2 regions of the Shewanella sp. WXL01 genome follow, and region 2 is predicted to be linked to the other one. Evidence: riboswitches for the same ligand, from Rfam matches in the RefSeq annotation. Region 2 holds a riboswitch; the other holds the start of a gene.
What was found. A riboswitch is a leader RNA that binds a small molecule or an ion and turns the genes downstream of it on or off. The one in region 2 is predicted to bind cobalamin.
Positions count from the first base shown of each region.

Region 1: linked by a shared signal. The riboswitch ahead of G3R49_RS04720 (TonB-dependent receptor) and the one ahead of G3R49_RS10045 (ABC transporter ATP-binding protein) in region 2 are both predicted to bind cobalamin.

Region 1 is NZ_JAAIKQ010000001.1:1,095,395-1,102,627, reverse strand. It holds gene metE (5-methyltetrahydropteroyltriglutamate--homocysteine S-methyltransferase) at 1-786, opposite strand, end outside; gene G3R49_RS04730 (LysR family transcriptional regulator) at 938-1,840, shown strand; gene G3R49_RS04725 (HDOD domain-containing protein) at 1,884-2,624, opposite strand; gene G3R49_RS04720 (TonB-dependent receptor) at 2,770-4,737, opposite strand; cobalamin riboswitch at 4,877-5,088, opposite strand; gene G3R49_RS04715 (hypothetical protein) at 5,730-6,092, opposite strand; gene G3R49_RS04710 (transposase) at 6,331-7,233, opposite strand, start outside.
Region 2 is NZ_JAAIKQ010000003.1:288,008-295,240, forward strand. It holds gene metH (methionine synthase) at 1-3,369, opposite strand, end outside; gene G3R49_RS10040 (histidine phosphatase family protein) at 3,595-4,296, shown strand; cobalamin riboswitch at 4,552-4,728, shown strand; gene G3R49_RS10045 (ABC transporter ATP-binding protein) at 4,795-5,652, shown strand; gene G3R49_RS10050 (iron ABC transporter permease) at 5,730-6,755, shown strand; gene cobT (nicotinate-nucleotide--dimethylbenzimidazole phosphoribosyltransferase) at 6,807-7,233, shown strand, end outside.

The sequences.
Region 1 (7,233 bases), on a different contig from region 2:
TTGATTAACAAGCTGGGCATGGTGCTGAATGTCACCATAATAGCTAGCAAGTAAGACTTTAATAGACGAGGGCTTGCTATCAGCAAAATACTGATAAGTTTGGCTAATAGCCTGCTGCCAGCTCTGACTCAGCTCGCTAGCGAGTATAGGCTCATCAAACTGCACCCAAGTCACACCTTGCTCTGCAAATCGCTGTAATATAATTTCATAAACTGGCAGTAATTTCGTCAATAGTTGTAGCTTATCGAACTCGCCTTTTGCTTGAGACAAGGCTAAAAAGCTCACTGGGCCAAGTAACACAGGTTTTGGCTGATGACCGCAGGCTTTAGCCTGCTCTACCTCTTCAAAGATTTGCTCAAATGCCAACTCAAACACCTGATCTTGTTCTAATTCAGGTACTTGATAATGATAGTTAGTATTAAAAAACTTCTTCATTGCGCTAGCACTTGCTTGCTCGCCATTCACCTCAGCGCCCCGGGCAATATTGAACAAAGTGTCTAGGGTAATCTTTGCTGCAGTGCCGTCTGCATTGAGTTGGCGATGGCGCGCCGGAATAACATTGAGCGTCGCGCTTAACGTTAAAACATGGTCATAGTATGCAAAGTCACCAACCGGGATAAGCTCGATACCGGCGTCAGCCTGCCATTGCCAGTGAGTTTGCTTAAGGGTTAGCGCTTGAGCTTCTAACTGCGCCTGATCAATCTCTCCGCGCCAATATTGCTCTAAAGCGAACTTTAACTCGCGATCACGACCAATCCTTGGAAATCCTAAGTTTGTAATTTTCATACCCTTTTCTCCTAACACAGCAGTAATTGTTGCCTATATGTAAAAAAATTACACAGGCGTCTGGACGTCTAGAAGTTTATTGTGTTAGTCTGAATGCAATCAATCGAATTGATTTCAATGGCAACGTGAACAGATTTCATGTGGGGACAAAATGATAGAGCTAAGACACCTTCGCACTTTAATGGCGTTAAAAGAGAGCGGCAGTTTAGCGGGCGCAGCAAAGAAGCGCTTTGTAACTCAATCTGCCTTGTCACATCAAATTAAGGAACTGGAAACTCGCATTAACTCTGCGATTTTTGTTCGTAAAAGCAAACCGTTAGCCTTTACCCATGAAGGTGCGCGCTTGCTCGATCTTGCCGAAGAAATTCTGCCGAAAGTGATCGAAACTGAGTCTGATCTGAAACGCGGCCTAGAGGGAGAAGCCCAAAGCTTTAAACTGGGCATCGAGTGTCATAGCTGCTTTCGCTGGCTAATGCCTGTCATTGAAGAGTTCAAAGCTCAATTTCCACAGGCACAAATCGATATTTCTAGCCGCTATGCATTTGACTCGCTCAATGCGCTGCAGTCTGGTGAGCTGGATATTGTATTGACTTCAGACCCTGTGCCGGGGCACACGGTGTCGTATCAACACCTATTCGACTTTGAAGTTAAACTGCTGGTTTCGACCGAGCATCCACTTGCAGCAAAATCTGTGGTTGCGCCAAGCGACTTAGGCCAGCAAGCCATTATTAGCTATCCAGTGCCGCTAACTAAACTTGATTTATACAAACACTTTTTGGAGCCAGCAGGTGTTGAACCTGGAGTGCAAAAGCAATGTGAGCTCACACCAATGCTGCTGCAACGTGTCGCCTGTAATGACGGCGTGACGACTTTGCCGAACTGGTCTATGAATGAGGGTCAAGGCTTGAGCTTGAAAGCGCTAAAACTAGGCAGTGAAGGATTGAAGAGGCCGCTGTTTGGTGCGTATCGTCGCAACACAACCAACACCAACCTCATCCATAAATGGTTTGAGCTAGTCGCTCAGGAAGGGCTAAAACTACAGCGCATGAATTAATACCGCTTTACAGGAACAGCTCACTTATAAAGCAACTGCTCGCTTACAAAGGGTTAATCAGCAGTTGTCTCTTGGCCAATACTCGCCTTAGCACAAGCCCTGCCGAATTAGGGTTTGTGGTTTGTGCGAGGTTATGGGCAACCATAAACTCCTGCCTTAAATCGTCATCTAAGCCTAAATTTTCAAACGCATCTAATGACAACGATTTTTGCTGCTTATCAATTATCGACTTTACGATTCGCAGTGACAGCGGCGGCTCAGCATTGGCATTTAAATAAGCAAACGCAGTTAAAGTGATCACCTGCCCAAACACACTAAATAGCGCTAGGGTTTGCACTTCGTCAACATCAATATTGACCTGTTTGCCTGCATCAACATCTTGCTTGATTAACTCTAAAGCAGAGCTGGCAATATCCTCAGTTAGCTGCCAATAACCGTGTACTAACTTACGGTATGGCTCAACTAAAGCATCAAGTCGCTCTTTTAAATAAAACGCAAAAGCGTAGCGATAAATATTCACCTGCCCTAAACGGATAAGCGCATCTTTCACACTGCGATTTTTTGATTGCACAGCGCCTGCGGCTTGAGCTGAATTGGCGCGAATAAGTAAGTGCGCAGCTAACGCGGGGTCGGCCGATACTGTATCGATAACCACACGAATATCAGCTTCATTGATTAAGGCTTTTTTTAGCGGAGTGAGAATGTCTCGGCGACCTAACACTTGCTCTTCATTGCTAATGATAGCTCGTACCTGATCGAACACTTCACGCTCTAATGACGTCATATTTATCCAGCACCTTGTTATTATTTTTACCTTGGAATTTATCCATAGAAGTGAGCCCTAGGTCAAGCTATCAGCACCAAAGAATACAAAAAAAGCCAGCATAGTGTGCTGGCTATTATCTTCAATGCTGTCTCTATCAAATTTATTAGAAACGGTAGCCTGCGGTTAAACGAATTTCACGCCCAGTACCTGAGTAGTAACCATTACCCCAAGTTGAGAAATAACCAGAGCTAACATACTGTTTATCGAACAGGTTATCGACACGTAGGCTAGCTTTCCAGTCACCACGGTTATAGTTAACTGCAAGGTTAGTCAGCAGGTAACTATCAATCTTGTTCCCAACATTGGCATTGTCGCCCTGCATGAAGCGATCGCCGGTATAGCTCGCCTCTAAAAAGGTTTGTAGGTTGTCAGTGATATCGTAGTTAATAAAGCTGCGACCTGAATGCTCAGCAACCCAAGACAGCTTTTTGCCTTTGTTAACGCCTTCGGTAAACTCAGCATCGATATAGTTATACTCGATACCCCACAACCAAGCTTTGGCGAAACTAACTTCGTATTTTGCATGTACGCCGTAACGACGCGAAGCTTCCGCGTTAACGTTAGCGCCGTTGAAGTTACCACCCTCAGGCTTTTCAGCACTTGGATCAAAGATGATTTCATCTTCAAGGTCTAAACGGTAAGCGTTGATGCTAATCGCGTTGGCACCGCTTGCAAAGTCCCAACCGGCTTCATACGAGCGACCAACCTGAGGTTTTAGACCAACCACGCCTTTAGGTGTATAAGCTTGCTCATCAACCTTAGCAAAACGGAAGTTATCATCTGCGCGCACATATAAGCGTTGTGACTCAGTTGGACGATAGTTCAAACCTAGCTCAAATGCATGAGCTGACTGGTCTAAATCAACACCTGCAGGATAAACCGCTTGGTCGACTAAATCGTCTTTTGCTTTCGCATAACGGCCACCCACAACGTAAGACACACTGCTGGTTAATGGCACGGTTGCGTGGACATAGCCACTTAACTGAGTTTGGGTATTGCTACGCCCCATAGAAGAAAAGTCAGCCTTGCCGCTAAGAATGTCTGCACCAGCAACAATGGTCATTTCACCCTGCTCCAACTGGTAAGTACCAACAGCTTTAGGTAAAAAGGCGAATTGGCTGCGTTTGTTACGACTAGCTGACCAGTTAAAGCTTGTGGTCAAAGTATCTGTATAACTAACACCTGTATCAATTGCCCACTGTTCAGAGAGTTGACGCACATAACCCAAACGCGTTGAGTTGGTCATTTCATGGGTATACTTGCTGCTGTCATTATTTGAATGACGTGGGTCCTTGTTGAACTCATCTTCACTAATCGCGCCAGCAAGCAAACGATGGTTATCATAGTAGTTGGCCTCAACAAAGAAGTCCTGCACGTCATCAGCGTATTGCAAACGACCTAAAATAGAAGCGGTTTTACTCTCGTTATTCTTACGGTAATTGTCTGAATTCTTTTGACTACCCGCTAAAAAGTAACGCCAGTTATCGTTAATCTCACCAGCGATATCACCTTTAGCTTCTAACGTATTAAAGCTACCACCAGAAAGCTCAATACCACCGCCGCTGGCTTGTGGTGCACGGGTCACAATATTGATAACGCCGCCAACGGCTTGGTCACCGTAAAGCACACCAGCACTACCTGAAAGCACTTCAACACGTTCAATTAGGTTAACTGGGATTGCACCAATCGTTGGCGCAGAAATATCGATATTATTTAAACGACGGCCATCAACCAAAATGAGTGTGTTGTTTGCCGCACCTGATGAGCCAAAGCCGCGCATTGAAAATACTGGGCCGCTGTTGCTATCAGAAATTTGAATACCCGCCTGGTTGCGCAGTAAAGACTCAATGTTAGTTGCGCCGCTCATTTCAATCTCTGCAGCGTCAATTACCGTCACATTGGCAGCCATATTAATTGGGGTTTGCTCGCTGCGACCAATGACCACAATCTTTTCGATGTCTTGGTCATTAGCGCCGCTTGAAGCCGTTAATTGCTCATCAGCAGCTTGAGCGGAAGAAATGCTAAAGAATGCACTGATAGCCAATGCAGTTAATGTTGGTTTAGTACCCATTTACCTTTAACTCCTAAAAGGAAAAATGGGGCAGGAATGCCGTCATACATAGCCAAGTTGTTTCTTATAGGTGTTAATAAGCAAGCAGCTTCACCGAGAATAACTTGAATATCACACTTCGAGATCTGCCCACCGAAATCTTCGAAATCATCTTTAGGGCCGGTCTCCGGACTTAGGTTCTATATCGCTTTGCAGCGATATACAAATGTCGGTTTTAACGCTGCACATTAAGTAATGCCGCGCCCAACATTCTCACCATTCACCGTTGCGGGGGCAGTAACAGGTTCACACTGTTTTCCCGATTATCCAATAGTGTTTGTCACTATCGGCACCACAAAAGATTGATCATCATTTGCACTCGCATACCATCCAGTATGCGAATGAGGCGTGATTATATACAAGTTGCAGCCCCAGCGGGAGCGATAAACGACTGAAAAGAGAATATTTCATTTAGGACGGAGCAGAGTTGCTGTAAAGCCGCTGAAACTGTTGTAGATAATAGCTGATGATGAGCTAGATTCATAATAATTAGCTGATTAACTATGGTTTCTTGAAATAACTAGATTCTATAACCAATCATGACACTTTTGACTAATTACTACGCGATAAAAAACAAAACGGCTGCTGTGGTAACACAGGCTAGGTCACTCGCAAATCCCCCCAATGAGTTCGAAAATAAGTGATTAAACCCAACCACGCCTGTGGTCATATTTGTTACCTGCGTATTGGTTATCAACGCAAACTATTGAATGCGCACCGAATCGCGCGGCTGTACCAATGACAACAGGGACTATCTCATTAACAACAGTTCAAGGCTAATTAGAGTTCTATGAGGACGCGACATCGTGACCTCCTTTTAATGCTCAAACAAAGCCTAGGTCAGAAACAACAAAGCCCGCAAATACGGGGTTTGTAATCACTTTAACTGATAGACTAAATATTTTTAACTATGGGTGTCTCGCTAATTGCTAAAAAATGCTAAATACCATTTGCTACCTCAGAAAGTACCAAATGCAAAAATTTACAGCTATCAGGGTGTAAACAATCACACTATGAATACGAATTTCTTTTGACAGTCTTGTTAAAACTTCCTCACCCTTATATACATCTAAAAACCTTTCCATCTTATACGTTCCCAAAGTACTGGCTATCAAAAACACTAATATTAGCTCAAGTGCATAATTATCAATATAAAATGACAGTTCTTGAAATAAATAAAGCCCTATACCTATCAAAATCAATGTGGGCAAGCCAATAACAGGTAGCATTAACATGGTCACCGCCTTACCATGCTCAAACTTTTTATTTCTGTAATATGCATAGCCACCAATAATAAAGCTACGAAGATAGTGCATATTTAATTGCCTCTCGATTAGAACTATCACCTGACACCCATTATTAAAACTTAAGATACTTCATTTCACATCGAAGTGTCAGTCATCTCCAACCTCGCACTCCATCTAGCAATAAACCAAGTTTATGAATTGGTCTGAGCAAAAAACGACCTACTTTCTTATTTTTCAGACACGCTGACACTGCAAACTAAAAGTCCGCATAAGAGTTTGTACTTTAGCTAAATATTTGGGATTGACTCTAGGTTGCTAACCAGCGCTGGCAATTAGCAACACCTTGCCGTCGTTTTCGGTGAGTGTGTTCGCAGTACTGAGTAAGAGCAGGTAAATTGCCAACCGCTCCTTTGAATAAGACTTCAAACTCTGTACTTATTTTTAACCAATTGTCTTCTGGAATATTGAGTCTGTTGATGATGTGTAACGTACTGCCGCTAATCGCACCACGTTTATCTTCTCTCATTACCCGGCCAGTATCTTCAACTAGGCACAAGTAGTCTTTGACGCTAAACAACAAACCATTTGGCATATTCATTCGCTCATTACCAACAAACGCCAGCAATTCTTGAGGTTGCTCACCTTTAATTGCCGACTTGATACGCCTTTGAATACTGGTGAAGTCTGACTGTTCGGGCGTAGCTGCCATATTAGCCCTAACAGGATTTAGGTCTACATAAGCCATACAAGCAAGTAAAGCAGCTTCATCGAGTAATGCTTGAGACTTGAACCTTCCTTCCCAGAATCTCCCAGTACAGTTATCTTCTCGATTGGCTTTACGAGCAATGGGTTCACACAAGGAGCGCATAAACCAGCTAATGTCGGTGAGTCGTTCTCGGTATTGAGCTATGCACTCTTTCACTGTTGTTAGCTCAAAGCTTTCAAGCTTATCGCCGTTAACGAACTTGCGAGTAAGCAAGGTACCTTTAAAACCTTTGTGCCATTGCTCAAGGACTTGCTTGTTGCTCCAGCTTTTGGCTTTATCTACATCAACTTTTAGTACAACATGCAGATGATTCGACATCACGGCATAAGCACAAATATCAATGGCAAAGATGGGCGCTAGCTCAAGCATGCGAGACTCTACCCATTCTCTACGATGCTCATAGTCGTCACCAGTGGATTTATCATACCCACACAAAAACGCCTT
Region 2 (7,233 bases):
CCAAAACTCTTTACGTACACGTTCATGCATACGCTCAGCAAAGGCTTCAGCTAAGCGGTCCGCTAAGCATTTGAGCATAATCGCGTTGTAGTCATCGTGAGCGGCTTCAAAACGTGCGATATGCTCATCAATGCCATGCCCCGCGGTTACTGCAAATCCACCCATGTAATCCGCAACGCCACTAGTTTTTGGTGCGACAAAATCACTTAAACAGAAGTTGTCGTTACCTACGCGCTCAAGTTGCATCCGTAGATGGTGAGTCGTCATCAGTACTTGCTCGCGGCTTTCATCGGTATATAGCTCAATATCGTCATGGTTAACTGTATTGGCAGGGAACAAGCCAATGACGCCTTTGGCGGTCAGCCATTTTTCTTTGATAATGGTTTCAAGCATGGCTTTACCATCTTTAAACAGCTTGCGCGCTTCTTCACCGACTACCTCGTCTTCAAGAATATCTGGGAAGCGGCCGTGCAGCTCCCAGCTTCTAAAAAATGGTGTCCAGTCGATACGGTCGACTAAATCTTCTAATGGGTAGTCATCAAACACTTGCTTGCCCAGCACTTTTGGGGTGAACGGCGTATAGTTATCCCAATCGTGTTGGCAGCGGTTTTCCCGCGCATCTTCTATAGAGACAATGTTTTTGCGCTTGGTTTGTGACAGACGCTTTTCTCGCATTACGTCGTATTCTTTATATATCTCATCAATCGTAGTGTGACGGGTGTCGTCGTTGATTAGTTTAGAGACCATAGGTACGGCGCGTGAAGCATCTGCAATGTAGATAGCGCCATGTGGATAGTGCGGTGCAATTTTTACTGCTGTGTGAATTTTCGAGCAGGTGGCGCCGCCAATGATGGCAGGTAAGGTTAGGCCTTCACGCTCAAAGGTTTTTACATTGTGTACCATCTCATCAAGACTTGGAGTGATAAGCCCCGACATCCCGATAATATCGACGTTTTCGGCTTTGGCGACTTCAATGATTTTTTCAACCGGTACCATTACCCCAAGATCAATGACCTCATAACCGTTACACGCGAGCACGACGCCAACAATGTTTTTGCCAATGTCGTGAACATCGCCTTTTACGGTCACCATCAACACCTTGCCGTTGGACTGTCCTTCGACTTTTTCGGCTTCAATAAATGGGTTGAGGTAGGCAACCGCTTTTTTCATAACCCGAGCTGATTTTACCACTTGCGGTAGGAACATTTTACCTGCGCCAAATAAATCACCCACCACGTTCATGCCGTCCATCAACGGCCCTTCAATGACATCCAGTGGTCTTGAGGCTTGTAGGCGCGCTTCTTCGGTGTCTTGGTCAATGTACTCTGTAATGCCTTTTACTAGGGCGTGAGATAAGCGCTCAGCAACAGGCAGCTCGCGCCAGGCGAGGTCTTCTTTTTTACCTGCTTGTTTGCCGTCGCCGCGGAACTTCTCTGCTACGTCCAATAAAATTTCAGTATTGCTGGTGCCTTCAACTGGGCATGGAAGGTTAAGTACTACGTTCTCAACTTTCTCTTTTAGCTCTGGGTCGATGTCATCGTAAATGGCTAGCTGACCTGCGTTAACAATACCCATGTCCATGCCGACTTTAATCGCATGGTATAAGAACACCGCGTGAATGGCTTCACGCACCACGTTATTACCACGAAACGAGAATGACACATTCGACACGCCGCCTGAGATCATGGCGTGGGGCAGGGTGGCTTTAATGTCTTTAATCGCCTCAATAAAATCGACAGCATAGTTGTCGTGCTCGTCGATACCAGTGGCAATCGCGAAAATGTTCGGGTCAAAAATAATGTCTTCAGGCGGGAAGCCAACCACATCTACCAATAGATGATAGGCACGGGTACAAATCTCGGTTTTACGCTCGCGCGTATCTGCCTGACCGTCTTCATCAAATGCCATCACAATGGCAGCTGCGCCGTAGCGTTTAACCAGGGTGGCTTGCTCGATAAAGGCTTGCTCGCCTTCTTTCATCGAGATCGAGTTAACAATGGACTTGCCTTGAACACACTTAAGGCCCGCTTCAATCACTTCCCACTTTGATGAGTCGATCATGATTGGTACGCGGGAGATATCTGGCTCAGATGCGATAAGGTTTAAGAACTTTTGCATGTTGGCGACGCCATCAAGCATGCCCTCATCCATATTGACGTCGATGATCTGCGCGCCGTTTTCAACCTGCTCGCGCACTACATCCAGCGCTTCTTCAAACTTTTCTTCTTTAATAAGGCGCAAAAACTTAGCTGAGCCAGTCACGTTCGCGCGCTCCCCCACATTGACAAACAGTGAGTCTGAATCAATGGTCAGCGGCTCTAGACCTGACAAACGACAGGCCACCGGAATATCTGGCAGCTTGCGCGGCTCAAATTGCTCAACGGTTTGTTTTATCGCGCTAATGTGGGCAGGCGTACTACCACAGCAGCCGCCGACAATATTAAGCATGCCAGCTTGAGCCCACTCGCCAATCACCTCAGCCATTTCTTCAGGCGTTTCATCGTAGCCACCAAACTCATTTGGTAGACCCGCATTAGGATGCGCAGACACGTAGCACTCAGAAATACGAGCTAGCTCTTCGATGTAAGGGCGCAGCTCTTTTGGACCTAGGGCGCAGTTAAGACCGATAGATAAAGGCTTGATGTGCCTTAACGAGTTGTAAAACCCCTCGGTGGTTTGCCCGGTTAAGGTGCGGCCTGACGCATCGGTAATCGTGCCCGAAATCATCACTGGCAAGCGCTCGCCAATAGTGTCGAATACTGACTCAATGGCAAATAGTGCCGCTTTTGCGTTAAGGGTATCGAAAATGGTTTCAACCAGAATGATGTCAGCGCCGCCGTCGATTAACGCTTGAGTGGACTCAGTGTAGGCAGCGACAAGGTCATCAAAGTGGATATTACGAAAGCCTGGGTCATTTACATCTGGACTGATAGAGCAAGTACGGTTAGTTGGGCCAAGCACACCGGCAACAAAACAGCTACGACCTGTCTCGGCCTCTACTTCATCTGCGGCTTCACGGGCAAGACGCGCACCTTCAAAGTTAATTTCGGCTGACTGCGCTTGCATATCGTAGTCGGCCATGGCGATGGTGGTCGCATTGAAGGTATTGGTCTCAAGAATGTCACAACCTGCGAGCAGGTATTCGCGATGGATTTGCTTGATGATATTTGGCTGGGTTAACACCAGCATATCATTGTTGCCTTTGACATCGCAGTGCCAGTCTTTAAAGCGTTCACCTCTAAAGTCAGCTTCTTCGAGCTTGTAGTCCTGGATCATGGTACCCATAGCGCCATCTAAAAACAGCGTGCGCTGCTCTAGCAATTGCTCTAGTTGCTGTAGGGTTTGGCTATGGGAACGCGCTTTATCCATTACTAAGGTACCTCTAAGTAAGCTTTTATTGCCGTTTATCATCCGCGTGTAGCATTGTGCTGAGTATTATTTATTACCACAATGTCGCTATCTAACTAACTATTTATGGGTATTTAATGATTTAAATAACTAAACTAGTTGAGTCTAGCAGCTCGGAGTTTTAGACTTTTATACGTATAGACGTCCATAATAAGCGAGTTGCTTAGAATAGAGCAAGGCGGTTTTATGAAAATTATTAAGTTGTGGTTATTGCGCCACGGTGAATGTGAGGGCGGACAAATTCTGCGTGGTAAGGTTGATGTCGCGTTATCTGATGCTGGACAAGCACAAATGAGCCGCGCAGCATCACGCATTGAGCCAAGCGTTGATAGAGTGTTTAGTTCATCGCTGCAGCGCTGCGCCAATTGGAGTCAGGGGTACGCAAAGGAAAAATCCCTTGAATGTCAGCTGGTTGAAGGGCTAGAAGAAATCGACTTTGGCGTGTGGGATGGGCAATCTTTCGAGCAGCTTTATCAAGACTATGATGAACAAATGCAAGCCTACTGGTGCGATCCATGGGATGAGCAACATACTCCAGAAAATGGTGAGTCTTTATTGAGTTTTCAGCAGCGGGTGTTGCTAGCATTAGAGCCTGTGATTAATGAGGTGGCGCAGATTGAACCTGATACCAATATTAGTGCCAATATGAGCTCCAACACTCATGTTAATCACAGTGGGGAAACAGAGGCATTTGTGCCTAGCGCGCTAATAGTGACTCACGGCGGGGTGATAAAAGCCTTGCTGGCACATGTATTAAGTACGGGGCAAACAGCCTCAATGTTCAGTCACTTTAAACTGCCTTATGCGGCGCTGTTAAGTTTGGATGTGTATGTCGAGGGCGATGATATTGATAATTGTCAGTTTTGTTTGAACTGGCCTGAAATATAAAGGATTTTGTAACGGCTATTGGAGAGTCGCTTAAGTTAGGCGATAATCAAAGCGTTATATGAAGGTTGACCTCAATTGTGAATGTCTATCGCACCTGTTATTCATGTGTATTGGGAGTATATGAGCTTTGAGGTAGCAAGCCTCTTTAGCAGGGATGCTAAAGTGGAGCCCATAATGTAAACATAGGGGACGATTTTACGGCGTCTTGCGCTATCAAAGTTCGTGTGCTCCGATGGTTAGAGCACTCATGCTCTTGCCTTGACGGTTAACCCATATTTAAATTCATTTTGATTTGGCATCAGGGAATCGGGCAATCCCGAACTGTACCCGCAACTGTGATGGTGGTTATTGTTTAACTTCACCTTTGAAGTGAATGAAGTTAGTGAAACAAGCCGCCTAAGTCAGATACCTATGCCGATGTCTTGCAGATGTCCTGCAGGATAAATCAAATCCAGTTTACCTAATTGATGCTGAGCGGGTTACTCAGCGGAGTAGTTTATGACAGCCATTTCTGTATCCGCCGTGAGTTGGACGGTGGGTAAACAGCTTATTCTTGATGATGTGAGTTTGTGTCTTGATAAAGGCAAGATGCTCGGCGTTATCGGCCCGAATGGTGCGGGTAAATCTAGCTTGCTGCGCTGCTTATACCGCTACATCACCCCAGATAGCGGTGACATTACCTTGTTAGGCAAACCGATTGAGGAATACTCGTCGCAGTCATTAGCCCTCAATGTTGCTGTGGTGCAACAAGATACCCCAGCCCATGTGGAGTTAACTGTTACTCAGCTAGTGACGATGGGGCTGACTCCGCACAAAGGGTTAATGGCAAGGCTTACCAAAGAAGATAAACAGCAAGTGAGTGATGCGATTGAGCAGGTAGGGCTGCGCGATAAAGCCTTGCAGATGTTCAATGCGCTTTCAGGTGGTGAGAAACAACGAGTGCTCATTGCCCGCGCCATAGTGCAGCAGCCACAAATTTTGGTGCTAGATGAACCGACTAACCACTTAGATGTGCGCTATCAAATTCAAATTCTTGAGCTGGTAAAAAGTCTAGGCATTACCGTGATTGCCTCAATTCATGACTTAAACCTCGCAAGCGCCTTGTGTGATGAGTTAGTTATGTTGCATCAAGGCAAAGTGGTTGCCCATGGAGAGCCTAAAACGGTACTGACCGAATCTCGCATTGGTGATGTATTTGGTGTGTGCTGCCAGGTTGGTGAGCATCCACAAAACCAAAGCCCATTGATTACTTATTTCTATGGTTACCAAGGTTCAAGCGATCTTAATACTCCTAGCTATAGCAAACATTCTCAACTGGACTCGGAGTTTGGGTCAAAGGAGTCTGCGCAATGCTAGGGCGGTTAACTAAACCAATAGCGCAGGTAGATAAACAGACGCAGCGCTATTATCTCGCTTGTGTGTTAACTGGCATCATGCTGATGATTACCCCTATACTGGCAGCCAGCTTTGGCGCAGCCAATATTGGCTTTAGCGATATTGTAACTGGCTTAGGCGCTAAAGTTTTCGGCGCTACTTTTTCCGACGCTGCAGGTTCAGGTAGTGAATCTGTATCCCCATTAGTTGAGCGCATCGTTTTTGAGCTTCGTTTTCCTCGGGTTATTCTGGCGTTTGTGGCAGGCGCAGGCCTTGCCATTGCGGGCAGTGTGCTGCAAACCGTGACTCGTAACCCACTGGCCGACCCTTATTTATTTGGCATAAGTGCTGGAGCATCATTTGGCGCTGTGGTGGTATTTAGCGTATTTGGGCAGTGGTTTGACTATTCATTGCTCGCCCAATGGCAAGATAACCCGCTTGCGCAGTTTAGCTTGCCAATCGGTGCATTTATAGGCGCGAGCTTGTCGGTGCTGCTGGTGCTGGCTTTATCCGGCAGCGGATTACATGCGCAAATTGAGCGCATGTTGTTGTCGGGCGTTGCCACCTCATTCATGTTTAGCGCACTTACCACACTAGTGTTGTATTTTTCAGACCCGCAAGCGGCCGCGTCGGTACTGTTTTGGACCTTAGGCAGTTTTGCCAAAGCCAGTTGGAGTGGCTTGCTATTACCTACGCTGGTGGTGGTTGGCAGCCTGCTGGTGATTTTAGCATTTAAACGACAAATTATGGCGCTGCAGGCGGGCGATGAGTCTGCGCACACGCTGGGTGTTAATGTGGCGCGTTTGCGTTTAAGCATGTTGTTACTTTGCTCGTTAATTACAGCAGTGCTGGTGGCAAGCTGCGGAGGCATCGGATTTGTTGGCTTGATGATCCCGCATACTATACGCTTGTGCCTACCTGGGCGGTCGCCATTATTACTTACTGCCTTGTTTGGCGGGTTATTTTTAGTTTGGGTTGATGTGGTCGCTAGATGCATCCTAGCGAATCAGGAACTGCCGGTGGGGATTATTACCTCAGCCATTGGTAGTGTATTTTTCTTATTAATTTTACGTCGCCGTCGTTAACTCACTGAGTTCAGTGCCCGGCGTTATTAGATTTTGTACTTCGGAGTCAAGATGTTTGCAGTAGATCCGGTTAGTCGCAAGTTTGATGAGCAAATCGCTCTCACCATTAATCAAAAGACCAAGCCGTTAGGCGCTTTGGGTAAATTAGAGCCGCTAGCTGCGCAAATTGCTAGAGTGCAGCTCAGCAAAGATTCTGAATGTAAAAAGTTGGAAATCACCCAACCCGGCATGTTGGTATTTGCTGGCGACCATGGCATTGCCAAGTTTGGCGTGTCGATTGCGCCGATTGATGTCACCAGACAAATGGTGCAAAACTTTGTTGCTGGCGGCGCTGCGATTAACGTGTTTAGCAAGCAAATGGGCTTTAACCTTGAAGTGATTGATTGCGGTATCGCGAAACCATTGGATAACTATCGCGGTGTCACTCAGCATAGATTAGGTGAAGGTACCAACGCCATTCACCAAGCGCCTGCGATGA